3 regions of the Pseudarthrobacter sp. MOO14 genome follow, and region 3 is predicted to be linked to each of the others. Evidence: riboswitches for the same ligand, from Rfam matches in the RefSeq annotation. Region 3 holds a riboswitch; each other region holds the start of a gene.
The links. A riboswitch is a leader RNA that binds a small molecule or an ion and turns the genes downstream of it on or off. The one in region 3 is predicted to bind cyclic di-AMP.
Positions count from the first base shown of each region.

Region 1: linked by a shared signal. The riboswitch ahead of AC4EEV_RS15350 (C40 family peptidase) and the one ahead of AC4EEV_RS01865 (C40 family peptidase) in region 3 are both predicted to bind cyclic di-AMP.
Region 2: linked by a shared signal. The riboswitch ahead of AC4EEV_RS14700 (aggregation-promoting factor C-terminal-like domain-containing protein) and the one ahead of AC4EEV_RS01865 (C40 family peptidase) in region 3 are both predicted to bind cyclic di-AMP.

Region 1 covers NZ_CM177849.1:3,285,270-3,290,231, reverse strand. Annotated here, with positions in the region: gene AC4EEV_RS15365 (NTP transferase domain-containing protein) at 1-7, opposite strand, end outside; gene AC4EEV_RS15360 (HNH endonuclease) at 50-550, opposite strand; gene AC4EEV_RS15355 (NlpC/P60 family protein) at 819-1,586, opposite strand; gene AC4EEV_RS15350 (C40 family peptidase) at 1,749-2,426, opposite strand; cyclic di-AMP (ydaO/yuaA leader) riboswitch at 2,497-2,678, opposite strand; gene AC4EEV_RS15345 (M23 family metallopeptidase) at 2,807-3,628, opposite strand; cyclic di-AMP (ydaO/yuaA leader) riboswitch at 3,641-3,871, opposite strand; gene AC4EEV_RS15340 (iron-dependent transcriptional repressor DtxR) at 3,990-4,691, opposite strand.
Region 2 covers NZ_CM177849.1:3,128,536-3,133,497, forward strand. Annotated here, with positions in the region: gene AC4EEV_RS14685 (phosphatase PAP2 family protein) at 1-387, shown strand, start outside; gene upp (uracil phosphoribosyltransferase) at 400-1,035, shown strand; gene AC4EEV_RS14695 (glyoxalase superfamily protein) at 1,080-1,481, shown strand; gene AC4EEV_RS14700 (aggregation-promoting factor C-terminal-like domain-containing protein) at 1,549-2,256, opposite strand; cyclic di-AMP (ydaO/yuaA leader) riboswitch at 2,262-2,422, opposite strand; gene AC4EEV_RS14705 (glycosyltransferase family 39 protein) at 2,568-4,643, opposite strand; gene AC4EEV_RS14710 (glycosyltransferase family 39 protein) at 4,650-4,962, opposite strand, start outside.
Region 3 covers NZ_CM177849.1:405,578-410,539, forward strand. Annotated here, with positions in the region: gene AC4EEV_RS01860 (coiled-coil domain-containing protein) at 1-1,110, opposite strand, end outside; cyclic di-AMP (ydaO/yuaA leader) riboswitch at 1,364-1,536, shown strand; gene AC4EEV_RS01865 (C40 family peptidase) at 1,540-2,376, shown strand; gene AC4EEV_RS01870 (protein adenylyltransferase SelO) at 2,455-3,921, opposite strand; gene AC4EEV_RS01875 (mycothiol transferase) at 3,972-4,496, opposite strand; gene AC4EEV_RS01880 (AI-2E family transporter) at 4,683-4,962, shown strand, end outside.

The sequences.
Region 1 (4,962 bases), 1.5 Mb from region 3:
TTTGCACCCACCCAGCCTAGCGAACAGCAACCGGCCTGGAAGCCGCTTGTCAGGCGGCGCGCTCGGGAAGCAGGAATGGATCCCAGGCGGGGGTTGGCTTCTCCAGTTCCTTGATCTGCCAGATGGTTCCGTGCGGCGGCTCCGGCACGAAGCGCAGGGTCCATCCCATCTCGCCGGGGGTATGGTCACCCTTGACGTTGTTGCACCGCAGGCAGGCAGCCACGAGATTCTCCCAGGAATCGGCTCCGCCCCGCGATTTTGGGTGGACATGGTCGATTGTGTGCGCTGCCTTTCCGCAATATGCACACTTGTGCCCGTCACGTCGAAGCACACCACGGCGGCTGACGGCCGTTGAGTGGTTGTACCGCGGGCGGATGTAGCGGTTGAGGAGGATCACGGACGGGCGGCCCAGGACGTCAGTGGGGCCCACCACGGGATCATCCCCCTCGGCCACCACGCTCGCCTTGCCTGTGAGCACAAGCACCAGCGCCCGGCGGAAGGTGATAACCGCCAGCGGTTCATATCCAGCATTCAGAACGAGAGTGCGCATGCACGTACCTCTTCACGGCCGCACCCGTCAGGGGCACGAGGGCCGGCTGCCCTCGGCATGTCCGGGCTATGGATCGACATCACAAGAGTAAACAGAGAATTGCAATATCAGGTAATCGGTATACGCGGAGGCCGGATCCCCACCCCGGTGGCGGGAGCCGGGATGCACGCAGAATGGCGGGAGTTAAACGGGAAAAGACCCCCGCCTCAAGGGCAGGGGTCCTTCCGGGCACATCTTATGCGGCGCCGCGTGCGGCGGGCGGCAGTGGTTACCGAACGTGGATGAAGACCGGTCCGGAGCCAACGTTGGCGCTGAACACAACGGTGTCGTTGCCGTTGAAGCCGCCGTGGACGGCCATCCCGTTTCCGGCGTAGACGGCGATGTGGGCCATTCCTCCGCCACCGTCGGCGTAGTAGATGAGGTCGCCGGGCTGGGCCTGGGATGCGGACACCCTGTCACCCAATGACAGGTAACCGGCGGGCCAGTCGTGGAAGTGGATGCCGACGGCAGCCAGTGCGTTGGTCACCAGCATGGTGCAGTCCTGGTGTACGCCAAGCTGGGCGTAGGCAGCGGACAGGATGGCAGCACCCTTTCCGCTGGCGGAAACCTGGGCGGCGGGGGCAGCCGTGGCATCGGCAGTTGCAACCTTGGCAGTCACCTTGGGAGCGGCAACGGCCTGGGCAACGGGAGCGGGAGCGGCTTCCTGCACCGCAACCTCGGGCTCGGGAGCCGGTGCCGGAGTGGTGGTAACGGCCGGCTTTTCGAAGCTGATGGCAATGGTGGAAGCCGCTGAGATCGGAGCGTCGACGGCGGATTCAACTTCCATGGCGGATGCCGGAGCCGAGTCGCGCTTGACGTTGGTGTCGGCTGCGTTGGCTGCGATGCCGCTGGTCAGGACCAGGCCGGAAGCTGCAGCGATTACTGCAGCCTGGCGGCCCATGCCGCCGGCGTTGTCGCTGACAGCCTTGGCAATGATCGCGATCGAGTTGGTTTTGGTGACCTCGGCGCGGTGCCGTGCGGTAGCACGAGTCGTCATCAGTTCTCTCTTTCGTTTTCCTCTGGACCGCGGTGGCCTGTCCGAGGGGGTTGGATGCGCCGGCATCTTGGGGGTACGCCGGCGCGTCCCGAACGGGGATGTTGGTTTCTAGCGAAAAAGCTTTGGGCAAAGAAATAGCCCTTGGAGCGTGGAGCCCAAGAACTACTTGTTCAGGTGGTAGTACGTGGAAGTACCGGTGGCTGCGGGAGAGTGGAGCATGGTTCCCTGCGACGGGTTGAGCGCGCTGATCATCATGCCGTTGCCGACGTAGATGCCGACGTGTGCGCCGCCGTTCTGGACCACGAGGTCGCCCGGCTGGGGGGTGGAGGTGGGGGTCATGATGCTCCACGCGTTCGTGCGGGGAATGCTGATTCCAGCCTGCGCGTAGACCCACTGAACGAAGCCGGAGCAGTCCCAGCCGTTGGGGGTGGTGCCGCCCCAGACGTAGGGGTGGCCGATGCCGGTGTAGGCGATCGCGGCGATACCCGAGGTGGCTGCGGACGAAACGGCTTCTACTGCCTGTCCGGCCTTGGACGCCTCCTGGCCGGCAGTGGTGGCGGTGCGGTCCGCGGACGCGGTGGACTGGGTGCGCACGGTTTCCACCTTCGGGGCGGCGGTGGTCTTGACCGCCGGACGCTCGAAGGAAACGGTGGCCGTGGGGGCCGCGGTGACAGCAAGGGCGGTCTGCGCGGAACCGGACTCCGTGGAGGCCGAGATGCCGGCAGTGGTGTCCGCGGCGTTGGCCGGCAGGCCCATGCTCAGGATGAGGCCTGAAGCCGCTGCCACAACGGCAGCCTGGCGGCCCACGGTCCCGGCATTGGCGCTTACGGCCTTGGACATGGCGTCCAAGGGGTTGACGCGAACCGTTTGCGCACGGTGGCGCGCAGAATTATGGCGTGAAGACACGAAGGTAGCCTCTCCCAATGCCTGCGAGGTGAGCTGTCGGATTCGGATGGGAGTCACCCGGCCACTTCGCTTCCTGGGAAGCTCATGACTTAACCCCAAGGCCTTCCAGAACGCAGAAGGCCAAAATTGGTTCCCCCGCCCCTGCCAGACGATGAAATGCGAACGGACCTTGAGCGGTGGCAGAGTTAGGCAATCCACTCAAGAGCGTCAACTTCGGAAAAGTTGACGCGAGTTAGACGGTACAGCAGTTTTGCTTCAATGTCACATTCAGGTCACGGCGGGTCACGGCGATCTGGGAGTGCGCAATCAAACGGTTACAGCCAGCCCATCGGATCGACCACTTCGCCGTTGACCTGGACTTCGAAGTGCAGGTGGCAGCCGGTGGACGCCCCGGTGGTCCCGCTCAACGCCACGACTTCGCCGCGGGAGACCGTTTGGCCCACCTTGACGTTGAAGGACGAGAGGTGGTTGTACGTGGTCTCCAGGCCGTTGCCATGGTCGATCACCACCCGGTTTCCACCGCCGAACTGGTGCCAGCCGGCGAAGGTCACGGTTCCTGTTGCGGCTGCCAGGACGGACGTCCCGCACTGTGCCACGAAGTCCTGTCCGCGGTGGAAATCTCCGGTGCCGCCGGTGATTGGGCTGACCCGGTAGCCGAAGGGCGACGCGGTCACGAGGGATGCCAGCGGCGCGGCCAGGGTCCCGGCGGAAGCCGCACGCGTTACCGATCCGGCCGACTGGGCGCTCAGCAGTTGCTTCAGCTTCCCGTCGGGGTCCGCCTGCGTTACGACGGCTGAGCGGCTGAAGTCGATCTGGGCGCCTACATCCGCGGAAATCTGGGGCTGGGGGCTGACTGCGGAGGCGGCCTGGGGCGCGATTCCGGCCGCATCCGTCGCCATAACGGGGCTGGTGGCGGGCATGGTCACCGTGAGCACCAGGCCGGTGGCGGCGAGGGCGATGCCGGCCTTTTGGCCGATGCCGCTGGCCGCGGCAAAGTCGGTGATTTGCCGGAACGGACCCCGGCGGCGGCGCGCATCCCGTTGCGGGTCGCGGGGGCGCTCCGCGGCGGCTACTTCGACAACCCGGGGTGCCTCAGGGGGGCCCGCCGCGCGACGGCGGCCCCGGGAGGTCTGCATGGTCAAGAAGGGTTCCTCTCTGGAATAGCCTGCGGAGTTAGCTGTCGGATTCGGGTCAGAGAGATCAAAGACCCGGTCCGTCATGGGCAAACTTCTACACAGGGGTATTCCCGGAAGAATCCTTCACTGGAGAGGCTTGCTGCTGACGGACTTCACCCCAAGGCAGTCCCCCGCTGCCGGTTGTGGTTCCCCCGCCTCTGCCAGTAACGACTCGTACACCTGGCCCGCTGGCAGAGCTCGGCTCCGGATCAGGTAACGCTTAAGTATCAACGCTGGGTTCCACTATAGGGGCTTAAGACCCTAGGTAACAATTCCGTTATCTTTGCGTGGAATCCCCCGGGTGGGGTATGGAAACGCGGCGTCAGGCCTGGTTCACGGCGACGAAAACGTGTGCCGCCACCTCGGGAGGCAGCTCCAGCGCGCCCTCGATTCCCGCCACCCGTACAGAAATGTAGTCACCGACGCGTTCCAGGGAGACAGACGCGCCGGGGCGGATACCGCCCTCGTCGAGCTGGGTCAGCAGTTCCGGCTCCACCTGGATCGGTTCCGCCAGCCGGCTGATGGTCACTGCCGATTCAGGCCCGTAGGCCTTCATTGCCTCCACCAGGCTGATGGCGCCGTCGCCGAACCCGGGTCCGGGCTGTCCGCCCAGGGCGGCAAGGCCGGGGATGGGATTTCCGTAGGGCGACTCCGTGGGGTGGTCCAGCATCTCGTAGATGCGCCGCTCCACCCGTTCGCTCATAACGTGTTCCCAGCGGCAGGCTTCGTCATGGACATAGGCCCAGTCCAATCCGATCACGTCGGCCAGCAGGCGCTCGGCCAGCCGGTGCTTCCGCATGACCTCAGTGGCACGCTTGCGGCCGGTGTCGGTCAGTTCCAGGTGCCTGTCACCGGAGACGACGACCAGGCCATCGCGCTCCATCCGGCCGATGGTCTGGGAAACGGTAGGCCCCGAGTGGCGCAGGCGTTCGGCGATACGGGCCCGGAGGGCAACGATGTTCTCTTCCTCAAGCTCCAGGATGGTCCTGAGGTACATCTCCGTAGTGTCGATCAGATCCGTCATCCAGCTCAGCTCCTCGAGCGCAGTACCTTGCGTTGTCCCACCGTATCGCCTCTTCCCGCGACGTAGTCCGGGGAAGAGTTTAGCCTATTTTGATTTAGTCCGAATAGGGCCTGCCGCCTGCGGCGTCTCATTGGCTGGACATTGGCGCCGCCCGCTCCCGCCACCCTGCGCGCTTCAGGCAGAATTGGGGAAGGTTTGCACTGCAGCCATGGCCGGCTCCCGGCCACCCACCACCCGGACCACAGCTTTCGTCCCCGCCGAATGGAGCACC
Region 2 (4,962 bases), 1.7 Mb from region 3:
TATGAGGATTCCCCGTCGTTCCCGAGCGGGCACACCCTGAACACCACCGTGGTGATCAGCCTGGTGGTGTACCTGATCTGCCTCCAGTTCCACGCCATGCGCGTCCGGGTCCTGGCCATCACGGCGGGCGCGGTGTTCATCATCGCCATGGGTTTGAGCAGGGTTTTCCTGGGCCACCACTGGCTCACGGATGTCATGGCGGGCTGGCTGCTGGGGCTCACCTGGGTGGGTGTGGTGATTATGGCCCACCGGCTGTTCCACATTGTCCGCAGGCGGGAACACGTGGGTGCGGCGCCGTCGTTCGACCGTCCCATCGTCCGGGACGTGGTGGCCGAGGAGCTGCACGACGGCGAACACTCCGGACCCGGCAAAGGCAGCGCCGGATGATAGTTTTAGGGGATGCGCACTCTCGTTGTTGACCACCCCCTGGTCGCCCACAAGCTCACCGTCCTGCGGGACAAAAACACGCCGTCGCCGGTCTTCCGCCAGCTGACGGAGGAGCTGGTGACCCTCCTGGCCTATGAGGCCACGCGGGAGGTCCGCACCGAGCCCGTCACCATCCAAACGCCCGTCAGCACCACGGTCGGCACCGCGTTCACCAAGCCCACGCCGCTGGTAGTTCCCATCCTGCGCGCCGGCCTGGGCATGCTGGAAGGCATGACCAAGCTGGTGCCCACCGCCGAGGTGGGCTTCCTGGGCATGGCCCGGGACGAGGAAACCCTGGACATCATCACGTATGCCGAGCGCCTCCCCGAGGACCTCACCGGCCGCCAGGTCTTCGTCCTGGACCCGATGCTGGCCACCGGCGGAACCCTGCGTGAGGCCATCAAGTTCCTCTTCAAGCGCGGCGCCTCCGACGTCACCTGCATCTGCCTGCTGGCAGCCCCGGAGGGCCTGGCCAAGCTGGAGGAGGAACTGGGCGACGCGAACGTGCACATCGTCCTGGCCTCCATCGACGAGAAGCTCAACGAGAAGTCCTACATTGTTCCCGGCCTCGGCGACGCCGGCGACCGCCTGTACGGGATCGCCGGGTAGGTTCCACCCTTTTTCAAAACCGTTCCCGCCGCTAGCCTGTGCGGATGGACTGGAAACTTGAACTCGTCTTTGTCCCTGTATCCGATGTGGACCGCGCCAAGGATTTCTATGTTAACAAGGTTGGCTTCAACGCCGACTACGACGAACGCCCGTCGGAGTCGATCCGCTTCGTGCAGTTGACGCCACCCGGCTCCGCCTGCTCCATCTGCATCGGCGAAGGGCTCACCGACGCTCCGCCCGGCACAGGATCCAACCTCCAGCTGGTGGTCAGCGACATCGAGGCTGCCCACCGCCAGCTCAAGGGCAACGGCGTGGACGTCAGCGACGTGGATGTACAGCAGTGGGGCCACTTCCTGTACTTCGCCGATCCGGACGGCAACAAGTGGTCTGTCCAGTACATCCCCTGGCGGAACGCCGGGCCGGGCGACGTCCAGGGCGCCGGTTAACGCAAACCGCGGGCCGCATCGACATGATGCGGCCCGCGGTTTGCGTTGCGCCCGGTGCTGGTGGTGCCTAGTACCAGTTGTGTGCCAGGTGGAAGTTCAACGCACCGCAGGGCGAGGCGTAGCTCTTCTTGATGTAGTCCAGGCCCCAGTTGATCTGCGTGCGGTAGTTGGTCAGGTAGTCGGCGCCTGCGCTGGCCATCTTCTCCGCCGGCAGCGACTGGACGATGCCGTACGCGCCGCTGCTGGCGTTGGTGGCGGTGGTGGTCCAATCGGATTCCTTGGTCCACAGCGTCTGCAGGCACTGCATCTGGTCCGGTCCCCAGCCAAAGGAGGACAGCTGGCTGGCGGCGTAGGCCTGGGCGCCCGCGGGATCGTTAACCGCGACGGCGGGAGCAGGCTCAGGCGCGGGGGCCGGCGCAGGTGCGGGTGCTTCAGCCGGCGGGGCGGCGGGAGCGGGCGCGGGGGCCGGCTCCGCGGCCTGCGGTGCCACGCTGATGGCGGAAGGAGCAGGATTTGCGGCCGGGTTGGACCGGATTTCGCTCTTCTCGATGCTCATCTGGGCATCCGCCGCCGACGTGGAAGCGCTTGACCCGGTGGACGACGCCTGGGTCATGCTGTTGGTCGCCTGGCCTGCCGCGCCAACGCCAACCAGCACCGCGCATGATGCAGCGAGGACCGCAACACGCCGGCCCACGGTGGTCTTTTTGGCGGGCTGGGGTTTGGCCCGATGTTTTGCCTTGGTTTGCAGGCATGGTTTTGCCATGGATTTAGACATGATTGATCGCCTCTCACACCTGCGGAGTTAGCTGTCGGGTTCGGATGAGGGCATCCGGCCGCACGGAAAAAACACGTGCTGGCTTAACCCCAAGGGCAATCATTGCCCGGGACGGTGGGTCCCCCGCCTCTGCCGTTGCTCAAGCGGAATCCGGGAAGCGGCAGAGCTTGGCGTCAACCCGGGATATGCGGCCCGAACGGGGACCGCACCCAATCGACGGTACAGGAAGATTGCGCATTAGTCACATTTGGGTAACGGAAGTCACGAATCATGGCGCGTCGATTTGCTGCAGGCGGATCCCCGGCGCCGGGTTATCCCGCCAGGATATAGACCGTGGTCCCGCCAATGTTTTGCGCCGGGAACGTGGACTCCACCCACTGTGCAATCCGGGTGGAGGCGTCAGAGCCGCTGCTGGACATCATGGTCCCGCCGGCAATGAAGTAGTGGATCCGGCCTTGGGAGACCAGCGCTTGGAACTGTTCCAGCGTGGGGGAGGGGTCGGTGCCGTTGAAGCCGCCCACGGCCATCACCGGCAGTTCCGTGGCCAGTTGGTAACCTGCGGCATTGTTCGAACCGACTACTGCCGCTGCCCAGGTGTAGTTTGAGGCACCGTCCTTCAACGCGGCCACGAGCCCGGCCGACGGCGTGGGCGCACCCAGAAGGCCGGCCATCCCGCCGGCGCGGCCACCGGTGGCACCCTGACCGCCCTGCGCTGCCCCGCCCTGGCCGGCCCCCTGGCCTTGTCCGCCCTGGCCGGCACCCTGGCCTTGTCCGGCCTGGCCGTTGAACTGCCGGGACGTGCCGCCCGCGCCAAACCCGCCGGTCCGGTTTCCGCCGAACCCGCCCGGGCCGCCGAACGACGGCGCCGGTCCGGCGCTGACAATGGCCCCGCTGTGCGCCGTCGCCGCCGTCGACATGGAGAAGGCCAGCGGGCCGGCGAGCGATGCCGCAATGGCGAGCGCCGTCGTCGTCCGTTGCACGGAGCGCAGGCGGATGAACCTGTTCAACCCTGTTCCTGCTGCGGCCGCAAGGCCTGCCGCCAGCACCACCCAGCGCAGCCACGGGCCGTAGGCGGATGTGGTTCCCAGCAGGGTGAATGCCATCAGGGCTGCCGCGGCCACTGCGGCGGCCAGGAAGACCGCCGCGGCGGCCTGCCGCCGGTGCTGCCAGAGAAGTACCGGGCCCAGGCCGGCCAGGGCTGCGATCCCCGGTGCCAATGCCACCGCGTAGTAGGGGTGGATGATGCCCGCCATGAAACTGAAGACCAGGCCGGTCACCAGGACCCAGGAACCCCAGATGAGCACCGACGCCCGGACGGCGTCAGTCCGCGGCGCCCGGCGTCCCACCCACAGCAGGCCGGCAGCAAGGATCAGTGCGGAGGGCAGCAGCCACGCGATCTGGCCGCCAAATTCGCTGTTGAACATCCGCAGCAGCCCCGGAACGCTCCAGCCGTTGGCGCCGCCCACGCTCCCTGTCTCGTCGCCTGTCAGCCGGCCCAGGCCGTTGTAGCCGAGGGTCAGTTCCAGGATGGAATTGTCCTGCGAACCACCAATGAACGGACGGTCCGCAGCCGGGATGAGCTCCACGACGGCCAGCCACCAGCCGGCCGCGGCAAGCATCGCGGCACCGGTGGCGAGCAGGTGCAGCAGCCGCCGACCCAGCCTGGCGGGTGCCGCGACCAGGTAGGCGAGGGCAAACCCGGGAACCACCAGCAGGACCTGCAGCTGCTTGGCAAGGAACCCGAAGCCCAGGAAAACCCCTGCCAGCAGGAGCCAGCGCAGCCTGTCCTCCTGCACGGAGCGGAGCACCGCATAGGCCGCGGCGGTCATGAGCAGCACCAGCAGGGCGTCCGGGTTGTTGAACCGGAACATCAGCGTGGCCACGGGCGTCAGTGCCAGCGCAACGGCGGCCAGCAGCCCTGCCCGGTGGGCGAGGCGCGGGTCACCGGTGGCCGGTGCCGCGGCCCGCCGGACGGCCAGGTACAGCAGCCAGGCGGTGCCGACGCCCATCAGGGCTTCAGGAACCAGGATGCTCCAGGAGCTCAGGCCGAAAATCCGGACCGACAACCCCATGATCCACAGGGACGCCGGTGGCTTGTCCACCGTGATGGAGTTGGCGGCGTCCGAGGAACCGAAGAACCAGGCCGCCCAGTCCTGCGATCCGGCCTGGGCGGCGGCGGAGTAGAAAGCGTTGGCCCAGCCCGATGCCCCGAGGTTCCACAGGTACAGCACGGCGGTAGCTGCCAGCACGGCTGCCAGTTCCAGGCGGTGCCGGAGGGCCGGGGGCTCCCGCCGCACGCCGGCCGCGGCAGCAGGGCTGGAGGCAGCAGGGCCGGGGGCAGCGGGAGCGGAGGGAGCCTGCACCGGAGTGGAGTTAGATCTGGCCATGGGGTCCTACTTGGTGAGTTGGTACACCGTGGAGTTACCCACGGTTTGGGCCTGGAAGTTGGCTTGCACCCAGGCGGCCACCTCGGAGTTGCCGCCCCGGCCGCCCATGCCGCCGCCCATGCCGCCTTCGATGAAGTAGCTGATCTCACCCCTGGCCACCATGGCCTGGAACTCGGCGAGCGTGGGATAGGGGTCGCCGCCGTTCCAGCCGCCCAGGGCAATGACGCTGGTGTTCGTGGCCAGTTCCAGGCTGGCGGCCTGGCTGGCCCCGGAGACAATCGCCGACCACTTCGTGGTGGTGCCGGTGAGCAGTGCGGTC
Region 3 (4,962 bases):
GGATTCCTTGGTCCACAGCTGGGACAGGCACTGGAACTGGTCGGCGCCCCAGCCGAGGGCACCCAGGCGTCCCGAGGCATAGGCCTTGGCGCCGGCAGGATCATTGACGGCACCGCCCGGGACGGAGGGAACGACGACGGGCGGCGGGCCGGGCACGGCAGGCTGCGGCGGACTGCCGGGAACCGGGTCGGCCGGCGGGGCCGGTACCGCCGCGTTGCCGGCCGGAGCTGCAGCCGCGGGTTTGGGCTGCCGGGCTGCGGCCGCGGCAGCCTGCGCCGCGGCTTCGGCCTGCCGGCGGGCCTGCTCCGCCGCAGCGGCGCGCTTGGCCTCCTGGGCCGCTTCATAGGCAGCCAGCGCCGCCTGGCCCTGGCGATACTCCCCCTCAAGTGCCGCCGTCGTTCCCTTCAGCGAGGCCAGCTGGGCGGTCAGTTCGGTGCTGTGCTGCTGTTCGTCATTTACCTGCCGGGCAAGCGCGTCCTGGGCGGAGCGGGCTGCGTCCAGTTTGGCTTTTGCTTCCCCGGACAGTCGTTCCCGCTCAGTGCGGGCCACTTTTTCCTGCTCTGCCAGGGATGCGGCAACTTTTCCGGCAGCCGCAGCTTTCTCCACCAGAGCAGCAGTCTTGTCGCCCACCAGCTGGACGAGGTTGAGCCCTTGGACGCTGTTGTTCCGCAGGGCATCAAGGGCCACGAAGAATCCGGTATTGGTCCCGCCCGTCTTGTACGCCTGGACGGCAAGCGCTCCGATTTCCTTGCGATGCCGGGCCAGTTCGTCGTTGGCGCGGGCAGCCTGGGCGGACAATGAATCCAGCCTTACCGATGCCGCTTGCAGCCCGGCGTCGGCTGCGGCGTAGTCGGCCGCTGCCCGGACCGCCGTGTTGCCGGCGGCTTCAGCCTGGGTCTGGAGGCCGTCCAGGAGCCCATTGATGGTGGTGATCTCTGCCGCTTTCGCTGCCTCGGAAGACTGCGCCTGCTGCACGTCAGCCCAGGACGGATACCCACCGGGAGGTGCAGGCTCGTCTGCCGTGGCAGGCAGGACCGTGGCCGCTGCCACTGCGATGGCGAGCAGTCCCCCCACCAGTGGGGACGTGGGCATGGTCACGAACAGGGGCATAGTCCCGAAGCATACCGGCGGCACGCCGGAGCGGAAAGGCGGCCGTGCCTGCTTTGTTACCCGTTTGGTCCGGTGCCGGACCGGCGGGAGCCCGGCGTGGGTGGATCGGACCCATCCAATCGTTGGTTGAATACGAGAGAAGAACCTCGCATGTTATCTAAACGTGACAATGGGAGGGTCGGCGGGTTATGGTCTTCTGGTGTCCCTCCCCAAACGGGACACTCCCATCAGTTTGCCGAGCCCTGCCGCTGATACCGGGATTCAACCGCATTCATGCTGGCAGGGACGGGGGAACCAAGTTTCCACGACCTTTCAGGTCTTGGGGTTAAGTCGGACAGCTCCTCCGCCCACCGCGGAGATATGTTCGGCCGGGTATCTCCAACCCGAACCCGACAGCTCACCCCGCAGGCATGGGAGAGGCGATCAATCGTGTCAAAGAATCTCAGCACTGCCCGCCACCGCGCGACCCCGGCCCGCTCCATTGCGCTCGAGGGACTCGCCGTGACGGCCAAATCACAGGCCCGTTCGTTTGGCCGTCCGGCCCTCGCTGTTGCCGCCGCGTCCGGCATCGCGTTCGGCGTCGGCGCCCCGGCCCATGCGGGCGTGACGGGCGCGGACACCACTGAGCAGGCCAGCGTCCAGGCCGCCGCAGCTCCTGCAACTGCTCCGGCAGCCGCGGCAGCAACCGTCCACACCGTCGTTTCCGGGGACACCCTCGGCGCGATTTCGGCCGCGTACGGTGTCAGCCTCAATGACGTCCTGGCTGCCAACGGCCTGGGATTGTCGTCCATCATCTACCCCGGTGACCAGATCCAGATCCCCGGCGCCGGCTACGTGGCAGCACCTGCCCCGGCGCCGGCAGCGGCCCCCGTCCAGGCGGCAGCCGCCACCGCACCGGCGAACACCGGCATGAACATGTCCTACGCATCAGCAACGCCGGTGGCGTCCACCACCGGCAGCGGGACCGGTGCTGCCATCCTGGCCTCCGCCTACGGCCAGGTCGGCGTGAGCCAGGACTGCACCGCCATGGTTGAAAAGGCCCTGCGCTCCGTCGGCAAGAGCGTCGGCGACCTGGCTCCCACGCAGTTCTTCCAGTACGGCAGCGTGGTCGGGAGCCCGGCACCCGGCGACCTCATCATCACCTCGGGCCACGTGGGCGTTTACGCCGGCAACGGCCAGGTTGTGAGTGGCGGCGTCAACGGCTACACCACGCAGGTGCACTCCATCAGCTGGCTCAGCGGCTACTCAGTGGTCCGCGTCGCCTAGTCTTCGCGCAGTAAAGCCTGCTCCCAACAGGAGGGTGGCAGCCGGGTCTCCGGTTGGCACCCTCCTGTTGTCGTCGGATCAGGTCCCGCAAAAGGTCGTATAGGTCCCGAAGTCCGCCGGGGCACCGTCCATGTAGCGTTCCAGCCCGGCCCGCTCGGTGAAAGGATCGGTCACGGCCTGAAGCAGGCGCTGCAACGGGGCAGGATCTCCCTCCGTGCCGGCGGCGAGGGCTTCCTCCACCAGATGGTTCCGTGGAATGTACGCCGGGTTGACGCTGTCCATCAGCCCTGCGTCGGGTTGCAGCGCCAACCACCGCTCCGACCAGGCGTCGAAGCCGGCCAAATCCATCACCATGCCGCGCACCGGGCGCAGGTCGCCGCGGGCCGCCCTGCCAAGGTTACGGAAGAACAGGGTGTAATCCACCGGGCCGTCCTTGAGGATGGCCACCACATCGTCAATAAGGCTGGACAAGGCGTCGTCGCTGGCGTTTCCAGCGGCAAGACCCAGTTTGGTTTTCATGCCGCCCGTCCACGCCGTGCTGTACTGTCCACGGAATCCACCGAGCACCTCCACCGCTGCAGCAACAGCCTTGTCCTCGTCTTCGTCAACGAGCGGCAGCATTGCCTCGGCAAGGCGGGCAAGGTTCCATTCGGCAACGACTGGCTGGTTGGCGTAGGCGTAACGGCCACTGACATCGATGGAACTGAACACGGCGGCGGGATCGAAGGCATCCAGGAACGCACACGGGCCGTAATCAATGGTTTCCCCTGAGATGGTCATGTTGTCCGTATTCATGACCCCGTGCACGAATCCCGCCAGCATCCACCGGGCCACCAGCCCGGCCTGGGCGGAACAGACGGACGCAAACAGTGCCAGATAGGGGTTTGGGGCGACTGCAGCGTCCGGATAGTGCCTGCTGATGGCGTGGTCAGCCAGCCGCTTGAGCAGGTCCATGTTCTCCGTGGCCCGTGCGTACTGGAAACTCCCAACCCTCAAGTGGCTGCTGGCCACCCGTGCCAGGACAGCACCGGGCAGCATGCCCTCGCGCCGGACCTGCCGCCCCGTCGCCACGACGGCGAGGGAGCGCGTGGTGGGAATACCCAGGGCGTGCATGGCCTCACTGACAACGTACTCGCGCAGCATTGGCCCGACGACGGCCCGGCCGTCCCCGGCGCGGGCGAAGGGGGTGCGCCCCGAGCCTTTGAGGTGGATGTCCAGCAGGCGGCCGGCGCGGTCCGTGACTTCCCCCAGCAGGAGCGCGCGTCCGTCGCCGAGCAATGGGGAGTAGCCGCCGAACTGGTGGCCCGCGTAAGCCTGCGCCACCGGGGTGGCACCGGCGGGAACGTGGTTGCCCACGAGGAGGCGCACCCCTTCGGGACCGTGGAGGTATTGCGGGTCAAGGCCCAGGCCTGCTGCGAGCTTTTCATTCAGGACCAGGAGTTCGGGATCCGGAGCTTCCTCGGCCTGCCAGGGAACGGCAAGTTCCGCCAGTTCACGGGCGAAGCGGCCGTCGAAGGTGACCGTGGATTCAGCTGCTGCCGTCATGGGTTAACCCTATCGCCGTGGTGCCGCCCGCCCCTCCTGCACGGAGAGTTTCAGGCCCTGCCGCCGCTGGCCCCTGCATCATCCAGCCCCTTGGCATAGGCCGCCTGGCCGGCATGCTGGAGGCAGTCCCCCAGAATGCTGACAAGCCGCACCCCAAGGGTCACCGGCGGATCCCAGCGCCAGTCCGCCACGCGGTCCAGGTCCTGTTCTTCCAGGCTTTCGAGGACCTTCGTGGTCTGCCGGTGGACTGCTTCACAGTACTCAAGCAGGAGCTCACCGGATGCCCGGACAGCATCCACCTGGCCGCTGGAGTGGCCATAGCCCGTGTCGCCTTCCGCCAGCGGGAGGCCAAAACGCGACACGAAGCCTTCCGACGTCCAGACCTGTTCCAACTCCGAGGCGGAGGCGACCTGCGCATCCTCCACCCTCCCCAGGTGCCACACCAGCCAGGCGATGGAGTTGCCGCGGCCGGAGGGGCGGTGCTGGAGCTGTTCCTCGTCGAGCCCGTCGAGCACCTGCCGGACCAGGCCCGGGAGGCGGCCAAAGGACTCAAGGAGCAATTCTTTGGAATCCATGGATCTGGCGCCTTTCGGGTTGCCCGGTCGGGGAACAATAAGGTTACTGAGTAAACGTCATGCCTGTGAACAGGCGGCCCCAGTCAACACGTGCGCTTGTTTCGACTTTGAGGGGGACGCGGGGTACAAGGTAACCAAGGTGCATCATGTCGTGGGCCGGGCGTTGACCGCAAGCAAGGAGAACCGATGGAACGCAGCAATGTATCCCCGGACAGTCACGGGGCAGAACCGTCCCGGCCCCAGTCCCCCGCGGCAAGGATGTCAGCGCTCTGGGCGGATGGTTTGGGCAGGGCCAGCATCAGGGCCGTCCAGGCGCTCTCGCTGCTGGCGCTCGCCTGGGTGGCCGTGGTGGCCGCCACCCGGGTTCCGCTGGTGACCGTACCCGTGCTGGTCGCCCTGATCCTGGCGTCGGCAATGGCTCCCGCCGTGCGGTGGCTCGCCGCCCGCGGGTTCCCCCGGTCGCTGG